2 regions of the Clostridium isatidis genome follow, and region 1 is predicted to be linked to the other one. Evidence: a T-box and tRNA genes for the amino acid it is inferred to sense, from the RefSeq annotation. Region 1 holds a T-box; the other holds one or more tRNA genes.
The links. The T-box of region 1 lies ahead of pheS (phenylalanine--tRNA ligase subunit alpha). A T-box ahead of a tRNA ligase gene usually reads a tRNA of that ligase, here a tRNA-Phe.

Region 1 (12,352 bases):
TTCTTAATTTTAATGCTAAGAAAAATAAATTTTATATTAAGTACAAATAATAAATTTGGAGGTGATGATATGAATAATAATGTTTTTATTAATATAGAAGAAATCCTTTTAAAAGAAAAGAAGCCATCCCTGGAGTTAGAAAAAATTATAGAAGGGAAAGAATTTAAAGCATCTGATTTTAAGATAATAGTTAAATTAAGAGATATACCTCAAGAGAAGAAATATCATCCTGAAGGAAATGTATGGAATCATACAAAAATGGTTGTTGATATAGCTTCAATAATAAAGGAATTTTCTGAAGATATTAGAAGCTTTATGTGGGCAGCTTTATTACATGACATTGGGAAAATACCAACAACAAAATTTATTCGTGGAAGATATAGATCCTATGATCATGATAGAGAAGGAGCTAAAATGGCTTATAATTTAATGAGTAAATATGTAGATAATAAATTAGCAGAAGATGTAAAAATATTAGTTAGATATCACATGCATCATATATATATAGGTAAAAATATGAAATTTGCTGATTATAAAGGCTTAATAGAAAGTAATAAAATAAATGATATCATATTATTATTTATAGCAGATAAATTAGGTAGGGGAAATCAAAATTATAAGGAGTTTGAAGAAAATATTAAAGAAATTCTTGTTATATTAGATAAAATAGAGTGCAAATCTAATATGAAGTATGATGATATTAAAAAGAAAATAAGTCAAATAACGAAGATTATATTAAAAGAATAGTGACTATTAATTTAAAAAAGGTGCTGTTTAAAATGCACCTTTTTATATTTATATATAATTTAAAGCAATGAGATTGCTTATAAGAAACATTTATAGCCTAAAAACGTATTATATTAAGGGCTATAAAACCATTAAACTTCCTCTATCTATCAATTTTCCCTTAGATAGATATATGGGTTTAACATTATATTTAGCTAAGAAGTTTTTAATTTCTTTCCCATATAAATAATTATCAAGACTGCCGAAAAATGCTATTATATTTTTATTTATTAGCCCACCTGTACCACCAATAAAGCCATAATTTAGTCCTTCTAAAATAATATCTCCTGGGGGAAGAAGTAAAATATCAAAATTCTCTTTAATAAGGCTATTATAAATCGATTTATCGCTAGTTATTATGGCTTTATCTGCAACTATTAATGAAGAACATTTTGTATAACCTTGTTTAACATTAATTAATATCTTGCTTTTTTGTGTGCTTAATAAATTAGGATCGGTGAATTTTAGATTATGAACAAAATAATTATTTAATATTAATGAATTTAAACTAATATTGCTTGGATAATTATAACCTAAGGAATTTTTACTTTCAATAAATGAAATATTGTTCTTAATAAGTAGATTTTTAAAAGTTTCAGGCATTTCCTTTTGTATTATTATCTTTTTTTTATTTTTGTCTAATATGTTTACTTGTATATCAACATGACCATTTATTGCTTCATATAAATTATCACAAGGTGGAATTTCAATTAAGGAAAGATTGAGGGATTTTAGTGATTTTCTTTCTTCCTCATTAGTTCTATAATCAATAAAGCAAATCATATATATTTCTCCTTATTATATATTTTAATCTTATTATACATAAAAATTAAATTTATCACTTCAAGAAATTTGTATATAGTTATAATTTTTAAACATACTATTATTAGAAAGGGAGTGAAATCCGTGCTTGTACAAAAACTTGTATATGATACTGACATTAATTTTATAAGTGAGATTTATGAACTAAGGATCATTCTTAAAAAGAAAGATATAAATATTGGAATAGTAGAAAGTGTGGAACAAGATAATCATATTGTAAAATTGCTTTGTGATGATGATTGTTATAATGAAAAGATAAAAGATATAATAGATTTATATATGAGTAATGTTTTATATAAAATTGTGATAAAAGAATATAAAAATCGTGAGATGTTTGATTATATAACAGAAAATTATTTCTTTTTAAAACAAGATGAGATAATTGAAGTAGAAGAAAAAATAATGAAAATTTTATTGCTAGAGAGTTTTACAGAGACAGAAAATTATGTTTATTATATGAATAAGATAAATAATATAATAGAGAAAATAAAAGAATTTTTAGAGGAAAATTCAGAAATTAATATAAATGGTTTCATAAGATTTAGAATGAAGGAACTAAAGAGTAATATAGAAAGAGTTATTGATAAAGTTATTGAAAACTATATGGTAGAGAAAGAATATAAAGAATTTGTAAAGCTTCTTAAATATTTTGTTGATATACAAGAAAGTAAAATTGAAGAAATAGATATATTTATTAATGAGGGGGGAAAATATATAATAAAAAATAAAGCAGGCAAGGATATCTTTAATGAGTTTATGAAAGAAATTGCAGATACAGAAATTGATACAGAAGCTAAAATGGAAGATATAATAATTAGTGGATTAATCACTAACGCTCCTAGGAAAGTTAAGATATATGGAAAAGATAATTGTATGAATAAGGAATTTTTGGAAACTATAATAAATGTTTTTGAAGATAGGGTAGAGCTTGGTTAATAACTATTTAAAATAAAAATAAATAAAGGTTGACAAGTAATTTAGCTAATAATATAATACTATATGTTAAGAGGAAACAAAGTCGTTTCTCACCTTACGGCCTAGCTTAGTAAGGTTATGTATTCTGAACTTAATTTTATTAGCTAAAATTAAGAGTTTGGATATTGTGAGGACGGCAATTTGCTGTCTTTTTTTATTGTGTTTATTACGACAGCATAAAATTACTTATAAAATAGTAAGATTATTTAATATATTCATTATTGAGAGGAGGGCTTTAAAATGCCAAAAATGAAAACTCATAAAGGTGCAGCAAAAAGATTTAAGAAAACAGGTACTGGAAAATTAAAAAGAGCAAAAGCTTTTAAAAGTCATATCTTAACAAAGAAAAGTGCTAAGAGAAAGAGAAACTTAAGAAAAACTGCTTACGTTTCAACAACTCAAGAAAAAGCAATGAAGAAACTATTACCATACTTATAAAAATAGGAGGTTTGAAACATGGCAAGAGTAAAAAGAGCGGTAAATGCACGTAAAAATCATAAAAAAGTATTAAAGCTTGCAAAAGGTTATTATGGTGGAAAGAGCAGATTATTTAAAACTGCTAATGAAACAGTTATTAGAGCATTAAGAAATGCTTACGTAGGAAGAAGATTAAAGAAGAGAGATTTTAGAAGACTATGGATTGCAAGAATTAATGCTGCTTCAAGAATGAATGGATTATCTTATTCAAAATTTATAAATGGAATTAAGTTAGCTGGAATTGATATGAACAGAAAAATGTTATCTGAAATAGCTATTAATGATCCAAAGGCTTTTGCTGATTTAGTAGAAGTAGCAAAGGCTCAATTGAATAAATAAATTTAAGCGACCCAAGGGTCGCATTTTTTATATTCTAATATTGTAATTAAAATTGTAAATAATAAAATAGAAAATTTAATTTTATTTTGAGGTGTTATATGAAATTTAATAAATATAACCAAAAAAATTTAAATCTAGTTCAAATATTATCAATTGGTTTTATTTTAATTATACTTATTGGAGGATTATTATTATGGCTTCCTATATCATCTAGTCAAAATAATTATACAAATTTTATTGATGCAATTTTTACTTCTACCTCAGCAGTATGTGTAACAGGATTAACTACTTTGAATACTTCACAGCATTGGAGTGGATTTGGAAAGGTTATAATAGCATTATTAATAGAGATAGGTTCCTTAGGATTTGCATCATTTTTTGTGATTTTTTCTCAACTACTAGGTAAAAAAATAACTTTAAAAAATAAATTACTTGTTCAAGAATCAATGAATACATTTTCTGTTGAAAATATAGTAGAAGACATAAAAAGTATTTTATTATTTTCTTTTTCTTTACAGCTTTTAGGGGGAATAATTTTAGCAACACAATTAATTCCAGAATATGGAGTTAAACAAGGGCTTTTTAATAGTATTTTTCATTCTATATCAGCTTTTTGTAATTCAGGCATAGATTTATTTGAAAGCAGTCTTATAAACTATAATAAGAATATAGTTATTATTTTTGTTATCTCTTTACTAATATTCATTGGGAGCATTGGATTTCCAGTAATTTTAGAAATATTAAGAAATAAAGATAACAAAAGGCTTTCAATTCATTCAAAATTATCGCTAATAACTACATTAATTCTTATTGTAACTGGTGCATTATTGATATTATTATTTGAATATAATAATGAATTAACCTTAGGAAAAATGGAATTTGAAGAAAAAACATTAAGTTCCTTTTTTTCTTCCATATCACTAAGGACAGCAGGATTTTATAATATTAATTTAATAGATATGACAAACTCAAGTAAGTTTTTAGTTATGATTTTAATGTTTATAGGGGGATCACCAGGCTCAACTGCTGGGGGCTTAAAAACAGTTACAGTATCTATAATATTTTTAACCTTAGTATCAGTAGTAAGAGGAAGAGAAGATACTGAATGTTTTGGAAGAAGATTTACTAGAGATTTAATATATAAAGCTTTTACTATATTTTTTCTAGGAATATCGTTAGTAATTTTATCAACTATAATCTTAGTTTATGCTTATAAAGAGGTAGATTTTTTAAGTATATTTTTTGAGGTAACTGCTGCTTTAAGTACAGCTGGATCTACATTAAATTTAACTCCTGGCCTGGGAAACTTTGGGAAAATTATTATAATGATACTTATGTATATTGGTAGACTAGGACCTTTAACAGTAATATTATCTTTAAGAAAAAATGATAGAAATGAAAAATATAAATATCCAAAAGGAAAAATTTTAATAGGATAGGTGATATAATTAATGTATAGTAAACAATTTGTAGTTATTGGACTTGGAATATTCGGCTCATCTATGGCTAGAACTTTACAATCTCTTGGAAATGACGTTTTAGCAATTGATAAAAATGAAAGCTTGGTTCAGGAAATAGCAGATGAGGTAACTCAAGCAGTTGTATTAGATGCAACTGATGAAAATGCATTAAAATCTATAGGGATAAATAATTTTGATGTAGCAGTAATTACTATTGGAGAGGATATTCAGTCTAGTATTATGGTTACAATATTAGTTAAAGAATTAGGCGTTAAGTATATAATAGCTAAAGCGAAAAATGATCTGCATGGTAAAGTTTTAAGAAAAATAGGTGTAGATAGGGTGGTCCTCCCTGAAAAAGAGTTAGCAGTAAGAGTTGCTCATAATTTAGTGTCTTCAAACATATTAGACTATATAGAATTTTCTTCAGATTACACTATAATGGAAATACAAGTACCAAATAAATGGGTTGGAAAATTAATTAAAGATATAAGATTGAGAACAAAATATGGAATTAATGTTATAGCAATAAAGAGGAGTGAAAAAGTAATAATTTCACCTTTAGGGGAAGAAACTTTATTAAAAAATGATATAATTATATCAATAATTCAATCTGAGGATTTAAATAAGATAGAAAAACTAATTTCAAAATAAAGAGGTGTAAAGTATTGATTTACATAGAAAGCAAGGATAATAAGCTATATAAAACAATAAAGAAACTTAAAGAGAAAAAATATAGAATTAAAGAAGGAAAGTTTATTTTAGAAGGGTTTCGTATTATAGAAGAGGCAGTTAAAGCTAAAATAGATATAGAATATATTATTATTACTGAAGATAATTTAAGTAATTTGAAGGAAGCAGAGTATTTGAGGGACAGAAGTGAAGACAAAATCATTCTGATTTCAGAAAATTTATTTATTAGTTTATCTTCGACTGAAAATCCTCAGGGTATCTTAGCAATAGCAAAATTTAAAAATATAGAAGAAAATCTAAATGGTGATTTTTATGTAGTTTGTGATAAGGTTCAAGATCCTGGTAATTTAGGTACAATTATAAGAACAGCTCATGCTGCTGGAGTGGATGGGATTATATTAACGAAGGGAACTGTAGACATTTATAATGAAAAAACAATAAGATCTACAATGGGATCAATATTTTATATACCAATTTATTATGATGATTCTAAATTTACAATAATTAAAAAATTAAAAGATAAAGGGGTAGCATTAGTAACTACATCTTTACAGGAATCAAAAAACTTTTTTAATGAAAATTTAAAAGGTAAGGTTATGCTGGCTGTCGGTAATGAAGGTAATGGTATAAGTGAGGAACTTTTTAATCTAGCCGATAAAAAGGTTAAGATTCCTATGCCTGGAGGAGCTGAGTCACTAAATGTTGCAGTTGCATCAGCAATAATTTTATTTGAAAAAGTAAGACAAAATTTAATGTAAAAGCAATTAGTATATTTATAGTAAAAATAGAAGATTTCACTTGAAATTATAAAAGCTAAACTATATAATATATAATAAATTAAATATGTAAAAACTGTGAATGAGGAAAGTAAATATAATAACTTTTCAGGGAGAATTGGTCGTAGACTGAAAGCCGATTTATTGTATTATTATATTGAAGTTCCCTCAGGAGTTCTAGAAGTGAAATTAAAGTAGTTTCTAGCGGATTTACCGTTATTTGAATTAAGTGGATAATATAGTTTTATATTATCAATTAGGGTGGTAACACGATAACTTCGTCCCTTTGTTGTGGGCGAAGTTTTTTTATTATATAAAAATAAGGAGGAAAATTAATGCAAGAAAAACTAATGGAAATTAAGGAAAATGCATTAAAAAGCTTAGCTGAAGTAAATGATAGTTCAAGCTTAGATGAAATAAGAGTAAAATATTTAGGTAAAAAAGGAGAATTAACTACTATTTTAAGATCTATGGGCAGCTTATCGAAAGAAGAGAGGCCTATAGTTGGTAAGCTAGTAAATGAAATAAAGGCAGAATTAGAAGCTAAAATTGAGGAAGTTGCTAAAGCTATTAAAGCAAAGGAAAAAGAGGCAAAATTAGCTTCTGAAGTTATTGATATTTCACTTCCAGGAAGAAAAAAGTTAATAGGAAAAAGACATCCTTTAGAATTAACTTTAAAAGCAATGGAAGATATATTTATTTCAATGGGCTTTACAGTTGAAGAAGGACCAGAAGTTGAATTAGATTACTATAATTTCGAAGCTTTAAATATTCCTAAAAATCATCCAGCAAGAAGTGAACAAGACACATTTTATATTAATGATGATATAGTTCTTAGAACTCAAACATCTCCAGTACAAATTAGAGTTATGGAAAATCAAAAACCTCCAATTAAGATGATTGCACCAGGTAAGGTATATAGATCAGATTCTGTAGATGCGACTCATTCACCTATATTCTATCAAATGGAAGGTTTAGTTATTGATAAAGGAGTTACCTTTGCAGATTTAAAAGGGACACTAGAATTATTTGCTAAAAAGATGTTTGGTGATAGTGTTAAAACAAAATTTAGACCACATCACTTCCCATTTACTGAGCCTTCAGCTGAAATGGATGCAACATGCTTTGTTTGTGGTGGTAAGGGATGTAAGGTTTGTAAAAATAGCGGATGGATTGAGCTATTAGGTTGCGGTATGGTTCATCCAAATGTTTTAAGAAACTGCGGAATAGATCCAGAAGTTTATAGCGGTTTTGCTTTTGGATTTGGTGTTGATAGAATGGTTATGTTAAGTTACGGAATTGATGATATTAGACTTTTATATGAAAGCGATATGAGATTCTTAGATCAATTTTAATTAATAGGAGGTAGACAAATGAAAGTACCATATAATTGGCTGAAAGATTACGTTGATATAGATGTAAATCCTAAGGAATTAGGAGATAAACTAACCTTAACAGGATCACAATTAGAGGAAGTAATTACTCAAGGAGATAAAATTAAAAATGTTGTTACAGGTAAGATAGTTGAAATAAAGCAGCATCCAGATGCAGATAAATTAAAAGTCTGCCAAGTGGATATTGGAAAAGAAGAACTAATACAAATAGTTACTGCAGCAACAAATATGAAAGAAAATGATATAGTTCCTGTGGCTCTTCATAAATCAATTTTAGCAGATGGAACAGAAATAAAAAAAGGAAAATTAAGAGGTCAAGTGTCTAACGGTATGTTCTGTTCAGAAGAAGAATTAGGAATAGCAGGAGATGAACCAGTTCATGGTTTAATGATATTGCCAAAAGATGCTCCTATTGGTGTAGATATAAAGGAATATTTAGGTTTGAACAAATCTGTTTTAGACTTTGATATTACATCAAATAGACCAGATTGTTTAAGTATGATTGGTATGGCTAGGGAAGTTGCAGCAGCTTTAAGAAAATCATATAAAATGCCAAATTTAAATTACGAAGCTAAGATAAATAAAAATATAAATGATATTCTACATGTAGAAGTTAGAGATAATTTATGTAGAAGGTTTATGGCTAGAGGGGTTAAAAATGTTAAAATCGGACCATCTCCAAGCTGGATGCAAGAGAGATTAATTGATGCTGGTATTAGACCTATAAATAATATAGTTGATATTACAAATTTTGTAATGTTAGAAATTGGGGAGCCGATGCATGCTTATGATGCAAGAGAAATATCAAGCAATAAAATAGTTGTAGAAAGAGCTAAAAATAATGAAAAGTTTACTACCTTAGATGGAATAGAAAGAGAATTAGATGAAACTTTCCTTTGCATAAAGGATAATGAAACAACAATTGGATTAGCAGGATTGATGGGGGGATTAAATTCAGAAATTAAAGATGACACAACTGAAGTTATTTTTGAAGCAGCAAATTTTGATGGAACTAACATAAGAGTTAATTCTAAAAAGTTAAATCTAAGAACTGAAGCTTCTTCAAGATTTGAAAAAGATATTGATCCAAATTTAGCAGCTTTAGCCATAGACAGAGCTTGTTCATTAGTATGTGAGCTTAGCTGTGGTGAGATAATGGAAGGAACAATAGATGTTTATCCTGGCAAAAAGGAAGAAAGTTCAATAACTGTTGATTCAAAATGGATCAATAGATTTTTAGGAACTGATATTCCAAAAGAAGATATGAAATATTATCTTGATTTAATTGATTTAAAGACAACTTTAGAAGGAGATAATTTAGTTATTACAATTCCAACCTTTAGAGTTGATATTGGAATAAAAGAAGATATTGCAGAAGAAGTTGCTAGAATATACGGATATGATAAAATTCCTACTACAATAGCTAAGGTTTCTACAGGAAGAGAACCAAAATATAAAAAGGAAATATTAAAAGAAGAAGTTATAAAAGCAATGATTGCAAGCGGTATAAATCAATCAATTAGTTACTCATTTATATCACCTAAGGTTTTTGATAAGATTAATCTAGCTGCAGATAGCGAATTAAGAAATGTAGTAAAAATTAAAAATCCATTAGGGGAAGATTATTCTGTAATGAGAACGACCACAATTCATTCAATGATGGAATCTTTAGCTAGAAATTATTCTAAAAACAATGATTATGTAAGGTTGTTTGAAGTTGGTAAAGTATATATTAAAAATGAAGATGAAAGCAAGCTGCCTCAAGAAAAGACTATACTAACAATAGGAATGTACGGGGAATGTGATTTTCTTGATTTAAAGGGAGTAGTTGAAAATGTTCTAGAGACCCTTGGACTTAACAAAGTAAAATTTAAAAGGGAGTCAGAAAATTTAAGTTACCACCCTGGAAAGACTGCAAGTATTATGATTGGAAAAGAAAAGGCTGGAACTTTAGGAGAAGTCCATCCAACAGTAATAGAAAATTATGGTATAGATGAAAATTGCTATTTAGCTGAATTAGATTTAGATATACTATTTAATTATGCGAATATTACTAAGTCTTATAAGCCATTGCCAAAGTTCCCTGCTGTTACTAGGGATATGGCTTTACTTGTTGATGATGAAATATTAGTTCAAGATATTGAAGATACAATTAGAAGAGCAGGTGGTAATTTAGTAGAAAAGGTGAAATTATTTGATATCTATAAGGGTGCTCAAATTCCCGAAGGTAAGAAGAGTATAGCATATTCAATAGCATATAGGGATGATAAAAAGACCTTAACAGATAATGATGTAAATAAGGTTCATGATAAAATTTTAAGAAGTCTTGAACACAAGCTTGGTGCTATTTTAAGATAATTTTTAATTTTGATTTTTCTCTTTCTGTATCAAAAAATACATTGAAATATAATATATTAGTAATGAAATTTATGTTAAAATTAATATAATAATATTATTATTTTAATGGGGTGTGCTATGAATACAGTAACAATCAAGATAAATGGAGTTGAATATAATCTAAAGGGAAGAGAAAATGAGAATTACTTGATTAAGATTTCAAATTATGTTGATGGTAAGGTAAGAGATATTACAAATGCAAATAGAAAATTAAGCACCACAGCAGCTGCAACATTAGCTTCATTAAATATAGCAGATGAACTTTTTAAAGCTGATATAGAAATTGAAAATTTGATCAAAAAGAATAGTACATTAGAAGAAAAAAATTTAAGTTTAGAACAAAGGATAAAAGAATTAGAAGAAGAAATAGAAAAAAATAATTTTAGTCATTTAAGGATTACTGAAAGTTTAAATAAAGAACTAGAAGACTTAAAAAAGAGTAGAATAGAAGATTATGAAAAGAAAATTGATATTTTAAAAGCACAAGTAGGAAGCTTAGAAAAAGAAAAAGAAGAATTAATACAAAATAATAATATGTTTAAAGAAAAAGAAGTAGAGTTAGTAGAAGAGTTAAGTGCCTTAAATGAGAGATTTAAGATGATAGAAGAAGAGTATAAAAAGATTAATAATGAAAAAGAGGCTTTAAAAGCTCAAAATAAGGATATTAAGTTTCAATTGCAGACTTCAAAATATAAAGTTTTAGATTTAGAAAAAAAACTGATTGATTCTCAAATTGAATTAGCAAAGGCAAAAAAACTTAGTAATCCTTTAATTAAAGAAGTATAGCAGCGTGGCAGGTAAGAATATTTAATAGTAATAAAAAACAGTTTAATATTAAATTAAACTGTTTTTTATTATAATAGAATGGAAAATTTAATCTATTTATGTTATATATAATTAGTAGAAATTAATATAAAATATTTTACCAAAGAAAATTAATTAGTTAGATGTTTAATTAGGAGAAGTATTTATGAAGAAAGTAGAAATTTTAGCTCCAGCTGGGAGCATGGAAAGTCTTTATGCAGCAATAAATAAAGGTGCTGATGCAATTTATCTTGGTGGAAGTAAGTTTTCAGCCAGGGCATATGCTTCAAATTTTGATAATGATAATATGATTAAGGCTGTAGACTATGCTCATAGTTATGGCGCTAAAATTTATGTAACTTTAAATACGATTATTAAGGAAAATGAATTAAATGAAGCTGTAAGGTACGCAGGTTTTCTTTATGAAATTGGTGTAGATGCATTAATAATACAAGATTTAGGATTATTTAAAAGAATAAAAGAAGAATATCCTGACTTTGAAATTCATGCTTCAACCCAAATGACTATCCATAATGGAGAAGGAGCTTTATATTTAAAAGAAAAGGGCTTTCATAGAATAGTTTTATCTAGAGAACTTTCTTTAGAGGAAATAGAATATATTTCAAAGGTATTAAATATAGAAACAGAAATTTTTGTGCATGGAGCATTATGTATATCATATTCAGGGCAGTGTTTAATGAGTTCTATGATAGGTGGACGTAGCGGAAATAGAGGAAGATGTGCTCAGCCTTGTAGAATGGAATATATAATAAAGGGAAGTAATACTTCAGAAAAAAAAGCTTATATATTGAGTCCGAAGGATACGTGTACAATAGAAAATGTGGAAGATATTATTAATTCCGGCACTTATTCATTAAAAATAGAAGGAAGGATGAAGCGACCTGAATATGTAGCTGGTGTAGTAGATAATTATAGAAAAGCAGTAGACCAAATTTTATATAATAAAAAGTTTGATGCAGAAAAAGGAAAAAAGGAATTAATGCAACTATTTAACAGAGGAGGATTTTCTACTGCATATCTATATAAAAATCTGGGAAGTGATTTAATTAGTTTTAAACATCCAAGAAATACAGGAGTATTTTTAGGAAAGGTAAATAAAAATGGAGAAATACAGTTGCAGGAGAATATATCCTTAGGAGATGGTTTCAGGGTTAAGGATAAGGGATTTATAATTAGTAAAATTCTAATAAAAGGCAAGGAAGTAAAGGAAGCTAAGATAGGAGAAAAAGTAGAAATTTATCCTAAGTCTTATAAAAAAGGTGATGAGCTATATAAGTCCTCTGATAAAAAATTATTTGATGAATTAGAAGATTACTTAAAAGCATATGAAAAAAAAATTCCTTTAAAGGCGAAGATAAATTTTGAGCTCCTAAAGCCTATGACTATAAAAATTTCTTATAATGGATTA
Region 2 (12,352 bases), 600 kb from region 1:
TCCACAATAAACTTCTAAATTATCTCCAACTTTTATAAAGCCCTTTAACATTTCTTCACTTAATTTATCTTCTAATTCCTTAGTAATTACCCTTCTTAAAGGCCTTGCCCCATAAGTTGTATCGACACCTTTACTTACTAAGAACCTTTTACTTTCCTCGTCTAAACTCAAGGTTATTTCTCTCTCTTTAAGCTTACTTATTGTATTGTTTAGCATTAAATTAACTATTTTTAATATGTCATTTTCTTTTAGCTTATGAAATACTATTATATCATCAACTCTATTTAGAAATTCTGGCTTAAATTTCTTTTTAACTTCTTCCATAATATTTCTTTTCATTTTTTCATATTCATCTTTTTCTAAGTCATTACTAATTAAAAAACCAACAGAACTTTGCTTCTTAATATTATGGGCTCCAATATTAGATGTCATTATTATTATTGAATTTCTAAAGTTGATATTTCTTCCCATATTATCTGTTAATCGTCCATCTTCCATTATCTGAAGCAATATATTATATATATCTTCATGGGCCTTTTCAATTTCATCAAGTAATATTACTGAGTATGGATTTCTCCTTACAGCTTCTGTTAGCTGCCCCCCTTCATTATATCCAACGTAGCCTGGAGGAGCCCCAATAAGCCTTGAAACAGAATGTTTTTCCATATATTCAGACATATCTATTCTTATTAAATTTCTTTTATTTCCAAACATAGCTTCAGCTAAGGCATTACATAACTCAGTTTTTCCAACACCTGTTGGTCCGCAGAATATAAATGTTCCTATAGGTCTGTTAGGATCTTTTAAACCAACCCTTGCCCTTCTTATAGCTCTAGAAACTGCTAAAATAGCTTCCTTTTGGCCTATTACTCTTTTTTGTAAAGTTTCTTCTAGACGTAATAACTTCTCAGATTCCTTCTCTGTAAGTTTTTCTAATGGAACCTTTGTCCAGGCAGATACAACCTTAGCTATTTTTTCTCTATTGACTATATAATTACAATTTATTTCATTATTTGAATTAACTCTATAATTATTTAATCTCTCTCTTAACTCCTGCTCTTTATCCCTTAAATAAGCTGCTTTTTCAAAATCTTGATTTATTATTGAATTTTCCTTTTCCTTAACTATATTTTCTATTTCGAATTTTATATCTTCTATATTTTTAATATCTGCAGAATTATTTAAGTTCTCTATTCTTACTTTTGCTGAAGCTTCATCTATTAAATCAATTGCTTTATCTGGCAAGTATCTATCTGTAATATATCTATCTGCTAATTCTACAGCAGCTTCTAAAGCTTCATCTTCTATCTTTACATTATGGTGTATTTCATATTTCTCTCTTATACCCTTAAGAATTAGAAGTGTATCTTTTTTTGTTGGTTCATCAATCCTTACTTGCTGAAATCGTCTCTCTAAGGCAGGATCTTTTTCTATATACTTTCTATATTCATCTATAGTAGTGGCTCCAATACATTTTATTTCACCTCTTGCTAGAGCCGGCTTTAAAATATTAGAAGCGTCTATGGCTCCTTCTGCTGCTCCAGCACCTACTATTGTGTGTATTTCATCTATAAAAATTATAATATCTTGAGACATTTTAATTTCTTCCATTACTCGTTTTAATCTTTCCTCAAATTCTCCTCTATATTTTGCTCCAGCAATCATAGAGGTTAGGTCTAAAGATATTATTTCCTTATCTATTAAAATATCAGGAACATTATTATTAACTATTCTTTGAGCTAGACCTTCAACAACAGCTGTTTTTCCTACTCCCGGTTCACCAATAAGACAAGGATTATTTTTTATTCTCCTGCATAATATTTCTAATATTCTTTGATTTTCTTTTTCTCTTCCAATTACAGGATCAAGTTTCCCTTCTCTTGCAAGTTCAGTAAGATTTACCCCATATTGATTAAGCATTGCTAATTTAGAATTTTTTTTCTTAGCTTTATTTTCAATATTAGCTTCTCCTAATTTGTTTTCATAAAGATAGGTTTGCAATTTATTTTTTGCTAAGTTAAAATTAAACTTTAAAGTTTCTAAAATATAATAAGCTACTCCCTCTTTATCATCTAATAATGATAATAAAATATGTTCTGGTTTTACATTGTTGTGATTAAAGGCTTTTGCTTTAATTAAGCTATCATCAAGAACTTTTTTTGTTTTGGGATTTAATAACATCTCTCCAATAGAAATATCAATATCTCCAAATCCCAAATAATCTTCTATTACCCTTCTAACATCATCAATTGTTATTTTATTATTATAAAGAACTTCCTTTGCATATCCGCCTTCCTTTAATATCCCTAAAAGAATATGCTCTGTTCCTATATAACCATGTTTAAAATATTGTGATTCCCTTTGAGCTTCTACTAAAACCTGCTGAGACCTCTCTGTAAAATTCCCAAAAACCATATATACCTCCAATCCACATTATTTTATTACACTATTAAATTTTATAAATTATGATAAGATAATAGCTAACATTCCCTTAAGAATATCAGCTCTAAGTTCATTCTTGTAATCAGAGGATGCTATTGTTCTATCATTTAAAGTTATTTTCATTATTTCATATTCTCTTTTGGTAATTAAATTTATTTCCTTTAAATGATTTAATATAGATAAAGCTCCATTATAGGTGATGCTATTCCCAATTGAATCACCTATTAACTTTAATTTTTCTCTATTGTCATGATAATTAATTCTCTTTATAACAATGCATCCACCACCACCTCTTTTACTTTCTATAACATATCCTTTCTCATAAGTAAATCTTGTTGATAAAACATAATTAATTTGAGATGGTGCACAGGAAAATTTATCTGCTAATTCGTTTCTACGAATAGAAACTATACTTTTTTCCTCTTCACTTATCATATCTTTTATAAAATTTTCTATTACATCAGAAATTCTTGCCATTTTCTCACCTTCTTAAACTAAAATTTTTATTGACCTTCTTTGACTTTTATTATATATTATTATTTTTTAATTGTCTATTTGTTAATTCTATCAACTTTTGTCAAAACTATAATTGAGGTGATAAAAATATGGAGATTAAGTGGATAGGTAACACAAGTTTCTTAATAAAAACTTCTCTGGGCAAGAAAATTCTTTTAGATCCTATACAAATTCACCCTTTAATAGAAAAGTATGATTTTAATCCAGATATAATTACTTTTAGTCATTTACATAATAATGAAATTATTAATGACTTTATAAATAATAATTCTACTGTTATAACTTCTCCCTGTAACTTTACTAATGAATTTATAACAATTGAAGGCTATAAAAGTTATAGAGATGACCTAAATGGGTATAAAAGAGGAGAAAATATTATATATTACTTTAATATTGATGATTATAAAGTGTGTCATTTGGGTTCATTAGGCCATTGTTTAGATGCTGATTTATTGTCTAAAATATATGGCTGTGATTTTTTATTTATTCCTATTGGCGGGCACTTTTGTTTAGATGGTTTACAAGCAGCTAAACTAGCAAAGAATATTAATCCTAAATATGTAATTCCAATGGCTTATAAAAGTTCTTCAGATTATTTTTTTCTTGATGGACCTCATAAGTTTCTATCATCAATGAAAAATACTCCTTTAATAGAAAAAGATATAATACATACTGATGAGCTATTATTTGATGAACCATGCACTATAATAGTGTTATCAAAACAAAAATAAAGAACCGCTATTACTAGCGGTTCTTTATTTAAATTAAGCTTCTACTGGAGCTCCTACTGGACAAACATTTGCACAGTTTCCACAATCTATGCAAGTATCTTCATCAATGATGAATTGAGTATCTCCTTGAGTTATAGCTTCAACAGGGCATTCTGCAGCGCATGCACCACAGCTTATGCATGAATCTTCTATTCTATATGCCATATAAAGCACCTCCTACAAATAAGAATATTTCATTACTATTCTAACATAGGGATTATAAATTTTAAAGTGTTAAGTTTTATATTTAATTTAAATTACCGTATATCCCATATCTTCTATTGAAGAAATTAAATCATCTAAGGTTATACTAGATTCATCATAGAATATAGTAACTTCTTTTTTAGATAGTAATATTTCACAGGCTATTACACCAATATTTTTAGCTATTGCTTCTCTAATAATAGCAACATCTTTATTATCTTTCATATTAGGAACCTTTAAAAAGGACTTCATATCTATTCTCCCCCTAATTTTCCTCTATAAGATCCTTAAGTAAATTTTTATCTTCTGGTGACTCAACTTCTAATTTTATTTCTGTATCATCAACAGCATCTTCATAACTTCCTTCTACTAATTCAATATTATCTATTTTAAATTCTTCTATTATTTCTTCGTCTATCCTTTTATATTTTACTTTTACACTTTCTTTTACTGTACTATTAGATACAACTTCCCCCTCTATATCATCTATCCTCACAATAGACCCCACTTTAGGTAATCTTTGTCTTATATCTTCATATGTACTTTGCTCATAATTTAAGCAGCACATTAATCTTCCACATATTCCAGATATTTTTGTTGGATTTAATGAAAGATTTTGTTCCTTAGCCATTTTTATAGAAACCGATGCAAAATCTCCTAAAAATGTTGAGCAGCAAAGAGTTCTTCCACAAGCTCCTAATCCGCCTAACATCTTAGCCTCATCTCTTACACCAATTTGTCTAAGCTCTATTCTAGTTTTAAAGATAGTAGCTAAATCCTTTACTAATTCCCTAAAATCTACTCTTCCATCTGCTGTAAAATAAAATATTACTTTATTATTATCAAATGTATATTCTACATCAATTAGTTTCATATTTAATCCATGCTCTTCTACTTTCTTTAAACAAATTTCTAGAGCATCTTTTTCTTTAACTTTATTTTCTTTATGTTTTTTAATATCTTCTTTTTCTGCAACTCTTATTACGCTTTTTAAAGGTGCTACAATATCAGATTCAGGTATTTCCTTAATTCCAATAACACATTCTCCAAATTCTATTCCTCTTGCAGTTTCTACTATGACAAAATCCCCAGCATTTATTTCTAAATTATTTGGATCGAAATAATATATTTTACCTGCCTTCTTAAATCTTACACCTACAACTTCTATCATTATTTAACCTCCATAAAACCTATAAGCATAACTCTAACGGTTAATAAAAAATTAGAGTTTTTTAACAGATTGTATCTACACTCTCCTATTTTATCAATAATCTTAGTAAGTTTCTTATAGGACATTTCAATAGCTAATTGCTTAATATCATTTATTTTATCTTTGTTTATTATTCCCTTTTCATTATTTATTTCTTTGAAAACCATTATGTCTCTTACAAAGGATGATAAAATATTTAATATCTCTTCTTTTTTCTCTTTATATGATGAAAATTTATCTTCAAATTCTAATAAATTACTAATATCACCTTTTACAATTTTATATAATAAATCAATCAATATATCCCGTAAATTCTTTAATGATGAATCCTTTAAAAAAGCTTCAGCTTTTCCAGGTATTCCTTCTGCATATGAAATAGCTGCGCTTACTTCTTCTTCTTTATATTCAGAAATGCCTATATTTTTTAGATATAAATTCACTTCTTCATTTGATAAAGGAGTTAGCTTATGTATTTCACATCTAGATTTTATTGTATCTAGAATCAGCTCTAAACTCTCACATAATAAAATAATATAAACACCCTTAGGAGGCTCCTCTATAGTTTTTAAAAGAGCATTTTGAGCTTGAACGGTTAATTTATTTCCATCATGAATTATAATTATCTTCTTATCTCCCTCATAGGGCTTTTTATTAATCTCATTTATAATTTCCCTAGCTTCATCAACCCCAAAAGAAGCTTTTTTTAATCTATAATTTATAATATCTACAGATTCCCTATTATTCCTAAGCCCTAATATATTTTTAGCTGTTATAATAGCTAAAGGGCTCTTTCCAATTCCGTCTTCTCCAACTATTATGTGGGCATGGGAGATTTCTCCACTGCTGATTCTTAAATTTAAATTATTTAATATTCTGCTATGTCCAATAAATTCCCCCATGATATCCTCCAATAATTTATTTATACCCTAATAAATTGATCTACATCTAAAACAAATATAGTTGCTCCACCTACTTCAACTTCTATAGGATAAGACATAAAGATATCCACATTACCAGTAATAGGTGTTGTAGTATTTATTATCTGCTTGCGTTTTTTGCATGTATCTTCTATCAAACTAATAACATAGTTTACCTTTTCTTCTTCAACTCCAATAATTAAAGTTGTATTACCAGCTTTTAAAAATCCCCCAGTAGTAGCTAGTTTTGTAACCCTAAAACCTGCTTCTGTTACAGAATCAATTAATTCTGCTGAATCATCATCTTGAACTATGGCTATTACTAATTTCATATATAACCCTCCATAAATAATACTATCATCTATATTTTATCATAATTAGATTATAAATTAAGCAAAAATTTATAATCTAATTGCCAGCAAAAACTTCCTGAATATGCTATCTTATTTTATAAATTTAATTATTTTACTTTTTACACTTTCAAAAACTTCATCAATTGATTTTTCTGCATCAATTTTTATAAAAGTTTCTTTATTTGCTTCACATAGTTTAATATAGCCTTCTCTCACCTTATAATGAAAATCCATCTTTTCTAAATCCAGTCTATTTACTTCTCTATCTTTGTTTTTATTTATTCTTGCTAGTCCCACCTCAGGACTTACATCAAAAAAAATATTTAAATCAGGCATGTACTCATCTATTGCAAACTTATTAATATTATATATTTCTTCTATGCCCAATCCTCTAGCATAACCTTGATAAACCAATGAAGAGTAAACAAATCTATCACAAAGAACTATTTTTCCTTGCTCTAATTCTTTAATAACTTTTTCTACTAGATGCTGTCTTCTTGCTGCTGCATATAAAAGAGCTTCTGTTTTAGCATCCATTTGAGTATTATTTTTATCAAGAATTATTTTTCTAATATCCTCTGAAATTTTAATTCCACCAGGTTCCCTTGTTTTTATACACTCTACATTATTTTCAATAAAATAATTATAAATCATCTCTAATATTGTACTTTTCCCTGAGCCTTCTCCACCTTCAAAGGCTATAAACTTTCCTTTTTTCATTTATATCTCCCTCATATGTTTATTTTATATTTTCTTTTTAACCACACTTTTATTTTATTTTTATAATAATTATATTCAAAATCATCTACATTTAATAGAGAAATATTATCATAACATGAATTACATACTAAACTTTTATTAATAATTATATCACTATATATTTCCTTTCCACAAATTATACATTTATTTTCGTTATTATCTATTCCCTTAATTAATAAATCCATATTATAATCCCTTCCTAATCATAAATTTATTATTATTCTCGACACTTAGGTATATTTATAATCATTTAAAGAAAAATAAATATATGGAAAGTTAGGAGGAGTGTAATATGAAAAATTGTATGATTTCTGCTTTAGAAAAATCTAAAACAGATATTAAATCATTAAATGAATTTTTATTTAATAATCCGGAAGCCAGCTATAAAGAAGTAAATAGCAGCAATTATATATGTGAATTTTTAAGTAAACATAATTTTAAAATAGAAAAAAACTTCTTAGATTTAAATACATCCTTTTTTGCTTCTAAGGGAAATGGACATCCAAAAATATGCTTTTTATGTGAATATGATGCAGTATTAAATGAAGGTCACTTAACAGGTCATAATCTCCTAACCGCCACCTCCATTGCTGCCGCTATTGTTTTAGGAGAAATTATACATAAAATTAATGGCTCTGTAATAATAATTGGATGCCCAGGAGAATATTTAGGTGGAACAAAGTCTATAATGACAAAACAAGGAGTTTTTGATGATATAGATGCTGTTTTAGTATCGCACCCAGATGTAATTACTTCTGAAAGCGGCAGTTCTTCAGCAATAGTTCCTATGCAAGTTAAATTCTTAAGCAGTAATGGATTTAGTTTTTTAAATAAAGAAGATTATAACTCTCTAGACGGAATTTTATTAACCTTTAACATACTAAATTCTTTACAAAAAGGATTTCCCAAAGATATTGAAATAAACTCAATATTATCTAAAGGAGGATACACCCCGCTTTTAGTTCCTCCAGAAGCTGAAGCAAAATTTTATATTAGGGGAAAAGAAATGGATGTAGTACGGGTAGTAGAAAATAAAATTAGAGAAATAGTAATATATGTATCAAAACTGATTAGAATTCAATATTCTATATCATTATACGAACCAGAAAGCGAAGAATTACGTACAAATAGAACATTAAATAGGTTGTTTAGCCATAATCTTAAAGAAAATGGAATAATAAATATTCAAGCACCTAGAGATATTAAATCAGGTTTAAGTCTTGGAATTGTAAGTAAAAAAGTTCCTACAATTCATCCATATTTCTCAATAATAAAAGATGAATCAATTAAATATGGAACAAAAGAATTTGCAAAGGCTACAATTTCTGAACATGGCTTTAATGAAGCTATGAAAGCTGCTCTATCTCTTGCCTTTACTGGATATGATATTATAGTTAATGAAAATTTATTAGCAGAAGTAAAAAATGAATTTTACAATAAGTAGGCTCTTAAACTAGAGCCTACTTTTATATTTCCCCTTACTGTTTATTATAATTATTAAATTAATCATTTCCCTTATTTAATATTTTATATTATAGTATAATTAAAGGAGTAATTCATATATGGAGGTCAAATATGATTCAAATTTATAAAAGTGTAAGCGAGGAAAATCCAACCTTAAAAACATTAAAAAATATAGAGAATGGCTGCTGGATTAATATTGTTGCTCCATCTGATGAAGAATTAATATTAATTTCTAAAAAGACTAATGTTCCTTTAGAATTTTTAAAAGCACCTTTAGATGACGAAGAAACCTCTCGTATAGATATAGAAGATAATTGCTTATTAGTTGTAGTTGATATTCCCTTTACTGAAATGGAGGAAAATTCACTTACCTATGATACCTATCCTCTAGCAATAATACATACTGACAAGCAAATAATAACAGTTTGTTTAAAAAACAGCAGAATATTATCAGATTTTATTAACGGAAAAGTTAAATCCTTTTTTACCTTTAAAAAATCTAGATTTATTCTTCAAATATTAAGTAAGATTGCATCAAATTACTTACTTTATTTAAGACAAATAGATAAAAAAAGCTTAATGATAGAGAAGCGTCTCCATAAATCAATGAAAAACAGGGAGCTTATTCAATTACATTCATTAGAAAAATCTTTAGTTTACTTTTCTACTTCACTAAAAGCTAATGAAATAACTTTGGAAAAAATGTTAAAACTCGATATTATGCAAAAGTATGAAGAAGATAAAGATGTCTTGGAAGATGTTATTATAGAAAATAAACAAGCTATTGAAATGACAGAGATATATAGCAATATATTAGCTAGTACAATGGATTTCTTTGCTTCTGTTATATCTAATAATTTAAATATAGTGATGAAGGTTCTAGCCTCTGTTACTATATTAATGGCTATACCAGAAATATTTGGTGGAATATTTGGTATGAACTTTGACAAAATGCCTCTAATAAATCATCCTTATGGCTTTGAGATAATTAGTGTCATAATACTATTTTTAACTATTGGTACAGCTTATCTTCTTTACAAAAAGGATATGTTCTCATAAAAAGGAACATATCCTTTTTATTTTATAATATATAATATTATAAAATAATATAAGTAGGTGAAACCTTGATTAAGCTAAAATCTATTAATAAAGAAAGTTCGACTATTGGAATTATAGCTCCAGCCTCTACAGATGATATTGAAAAAGCAAATAAAAATATTACTCTATTTAAAAAACTTGGCTATAAAATAAAATTAGGAAAAAACATATTCAATTCTTATGGATATCTAGCAGGTACTGATAAAGAAAGAGCAGATGATATTAATAGAATGTTTGCTGACAAAGAAGTAGATGCTATTATTTGTTATAGGGGTGGATATGGATCTATTAGAATAGCTAATTATTTAGACCTAAATACCATCAAAAAAAACCCTAAAATCTTTTGTGGTTATAGTGATATTACCTTACTACTAAACTATATAAATAAAAAATGTAAATTTCCAACTTTTCATGGACCAATGATTAATTCAGATTTTGATGATCCTATAACAGAGCATTACTTTACAAATATATTAGAAAACATCAACAATAAAATAACCTACAATTTAAAAAGTATTTGTAATAATAATTTAAAAGTTTATAACTCAAGAGATTTCAAAGGAAGGTTAGTAGGCGGTAACTTATCTATTATTTGCTCTACAATAGGAACTCCTTATGAAATAAAATTTAAAAATAATATACTATTAATAGAAGAAGTTAACGAAAGTCCCTATGTTATTGATAGAATGTTATCTCAACTTATATGCAGCAGAAAACTTGATAAGCTACAAGCTATAATTCTTGGTCATTTTACAGATTGTACTAGTACTAAAAATACTCTTACAATTGAAGAAATTATCGAAGAAAAATTACTACCTCTTAATATACCTATAATAAAATATTTCCCTTTCGGTCACGATTATCCTAATATTACCATGCCTATTGGAGTTAAATTCAGATATGATTCAAAAAAATATTTATTAATTCAAGAATAAAAAAAATCCTACAAGAAAACTTGTAGGATTTTTTTGGAGGCGCCACCCGGATTTGAACCGGGGATAAAGGTTTTGCAGACCTCTGCCTTACCACTTGGCTATAGCGCCATAAATGGTGCCTCGAACTGGAATCGAACCAGTGACACGAGGATTTTCAGTCCTCTGCTCTACCGACTGAGCTATCGAGGCATATATAACCTGGCAACGTTCTACTCTCCCACAGGGCTTCCCCTGCAGTACCATCGACGCTGTAGAGCTTAACTGTCCTGTTCGGAATGGGAAGGAGTGTTTCCTCTACGCCATTGTCACCAGATTTCAGAGAAATTGTTCTCTGAAAATTGCACATGAATATAGCCATTATTATTTTGGTCAAGCCCTCGACCTATTAGTATTAGTCAGCTAAATATGTTACCATACTTACACCTCTAACCTATCAACCTTGTGTTCTTCAAGGGGTCTTACTAGCTTATGCTATGGGAAATCTCATCTTGAGGGGGGCTTCACGCTTAGATGCTTTCAGCGTTTATCCCTTCCCGACTTAGCTACCCAGCTATGCTCTTGGCAGAACAACTGGTACACCAGAGGTCAGTCCATCCCGGTCCTCTCGTACTAAGGACAGCTCCTCTCAAATTTCCTACGCCCGCGACGGATAGGGACCGAACTGTCTCACGACGTTCTGAACCCAGCTCGCGTGCCGCTTTAATGGGCGAACAGCCCAACCCTTGGGACCTACTTCAGCCCCAGGATGCGACGAGCCGACATCGAGGTGCCAAACCTCCCCGTCGATGTGGACTCTTGGGGGAGATCAGCCTGTTATCCCCGAGGTAGCTTTTATCCGTTGAGCGATGGCCCTCCCACGAGGTACCACCGGATCACTAAGCCCGACTTTCGTCCCTGCTCCACTTGTGGGTGTCGCAGTCAGGCTCCCTTCTGCCTTTACACTCTACGAACGATTTCCGACCGTTCTGAGGGAACCTTTGGGCGCCTCCGTTACTTTTTAGGAGGCGACCGCCCCAGTCAAACTGCCCACCTAACAATGTCCTGTCACCAGCTTCATGGCGTCCAGTTAGAATCCCAATACTATCAGGGTGGTATCCCAAGGACGACTCCACTGAGGCTGACGCCCCAGTTTCCCAGTCTCCCACCTATCCTGTACAGACAATATCGAAACTCAATGCTAAGCTACAGTAAAGCTCTACGGGGTCTTTCCGTCCAATCGCGGGTAGCGAGCATCTTCACTCGCACTACAACTTCGCCGGATTTGCAGTTGAGACAGTGCCCAAGTCATTACGCCATTCGTGCGGGTCAGAACTTACCTGACAAGGAATTTCGCTACCTTAGGACCGTTATAGTTACGGCCGCCGTTTACTGGGGCTTAAGTTCACACCTTCGCTTGCGCTAAGTGTTCCCCTTAACCTTCCAGCACCGGGCAGGCGTCAGCCCCTATACATCAGCTTACGCTTTAGCAGAGACCTGTGTTTTTGCTAAACAGTTGCTTGGGCCTATTCTCTGCGGCCTGCTCTCGCAGGCACCCCTTCTCGCGAACTTACGGGGTCAATTTGCCTAGTTCCTTAACTGCAATTCTTCCGATGGCCTTAGGATTCTCTCCTCATCTACCTGTGTCGGTTTGCGGTACGGGCACTACTTCTCTCTCTAGATGCTTTTCTTGGAAGCATGGAATCAG

Region 2: it has a tRNA-Phe gene. The T-box ahead of pheS (phenylalanine--tRNA ligase subunit alpha) is inferred to sense a tRNA for this amino acid. The anticodon was not compared.

What each region holds. Positions count from the first base shown of each region.
Region 1 is NZ_CP016786.1:797,755-810,106, forward strand. Features, by position in the region: gene BEN51_RS03785 (HD domain-containing protein) at 70-747, shown strand; gene BEN51_RS03790 (DUF6873 family GME fold protein) at 868-1,569, opposite strand; gene ytxC (putative sporulation protein YtxC) at 1,693-2,544, shown strand; gene rpmI (50S ribosomal protein L35) at 2,824-3,021, shown strand; gene rplT (50S ribosomal protein L20) at 3,040-3,399, shown strand; gene BEN51_RS03810 (TrkH family potassium uptake protein) at 3,498-4,838, shown strand; gene BEN51_RS03815 (potassium channel family protein) at 4,851-5,513, shown strand; gene BEN51_RS03820 (TrmH family RNA methyltransferase) at 5,528-6,310, shown strand; T-box leader at 6,398-6,617, shown strand; gene pheS (phenylalanine--tRNA ligase subunit alpha) at 6,664-7,683, shown strand; gene pheT (phenylalanine--tRNA ligase subunit beta) at 7,702-10,080, shown strand; gene BEN51_RS03835 (cell division protein ZapA) at 10,198-10,905, shown strand; gene BEN51_RS03840 (U32 family peptidase) at 11,090-12,352, shown strand, end outside.
Region 2 is NZ_CP016786.1:200,899-213,250, reverse strand. Features, by position in the region: gene BEN51_RS01025 (ATP-dependent Clp protease ATP-binding subunit) at 1-2,415, opposite strand, end outside; gene BEN51_RS01020 (CtsR family transcriptional regulator) at 2,464-2,919, opposite strand; gene BEN51_RS01015 (MBL fold metallo-hydrolase) at 3,048-3,689, shown strand; gene BEN51_RS01010 (DUF362 domain-containing protein) at 3,723-3,893, opposite strand; gene BEN51_RS01005 (heavy-metal-associated domain-containing protein) at 3,981-4,184, opposite strand; gene BEN51_RS01000 (PSP1 domain-containing protein) at 4,198-5,103, opposite strand; gene BEN51_RS00995 (DNA polymerase III subunit delta') at 5,103-6,041, opposite strand; gene BEN51_RS00990 (cyclic-di-AMP receptor) at 6,062-6,391, opposite strand; gene tmk (dTMP kinase) at 6,503-7,132, opposite strand; gene BEN51_RS00980 (sigma factor G inhibitor Gin) at 7,144-7,356, opposite strand; gene BEN51_RS00975 (zinc-binding metallopeptidase family protein) at 7,464-8,615, shown strand; gene BEN51_RS00970 (magnesium transporter CorA family protein) at 8,747-9,694, shown strand; gene BEN51_RS00965 (S66 peptidase family protein) at 9,760-10,668, shown strand; tRNA gene BEN51_RS00960 (tRNA-Cys) at 10,703-10,776, opposite strand; tRNA gene BEN51_RS00955 (tRNA-Phe) at 10,782-10,857, opposite strand; rRNA gene rrf (5S ribosomal RNA) at 10,865-10,981, opposite strand; rRNA gene BEN51_RS00945 (23S ribosomal RNA) at 11,034-12,352, opposite strand, start outside.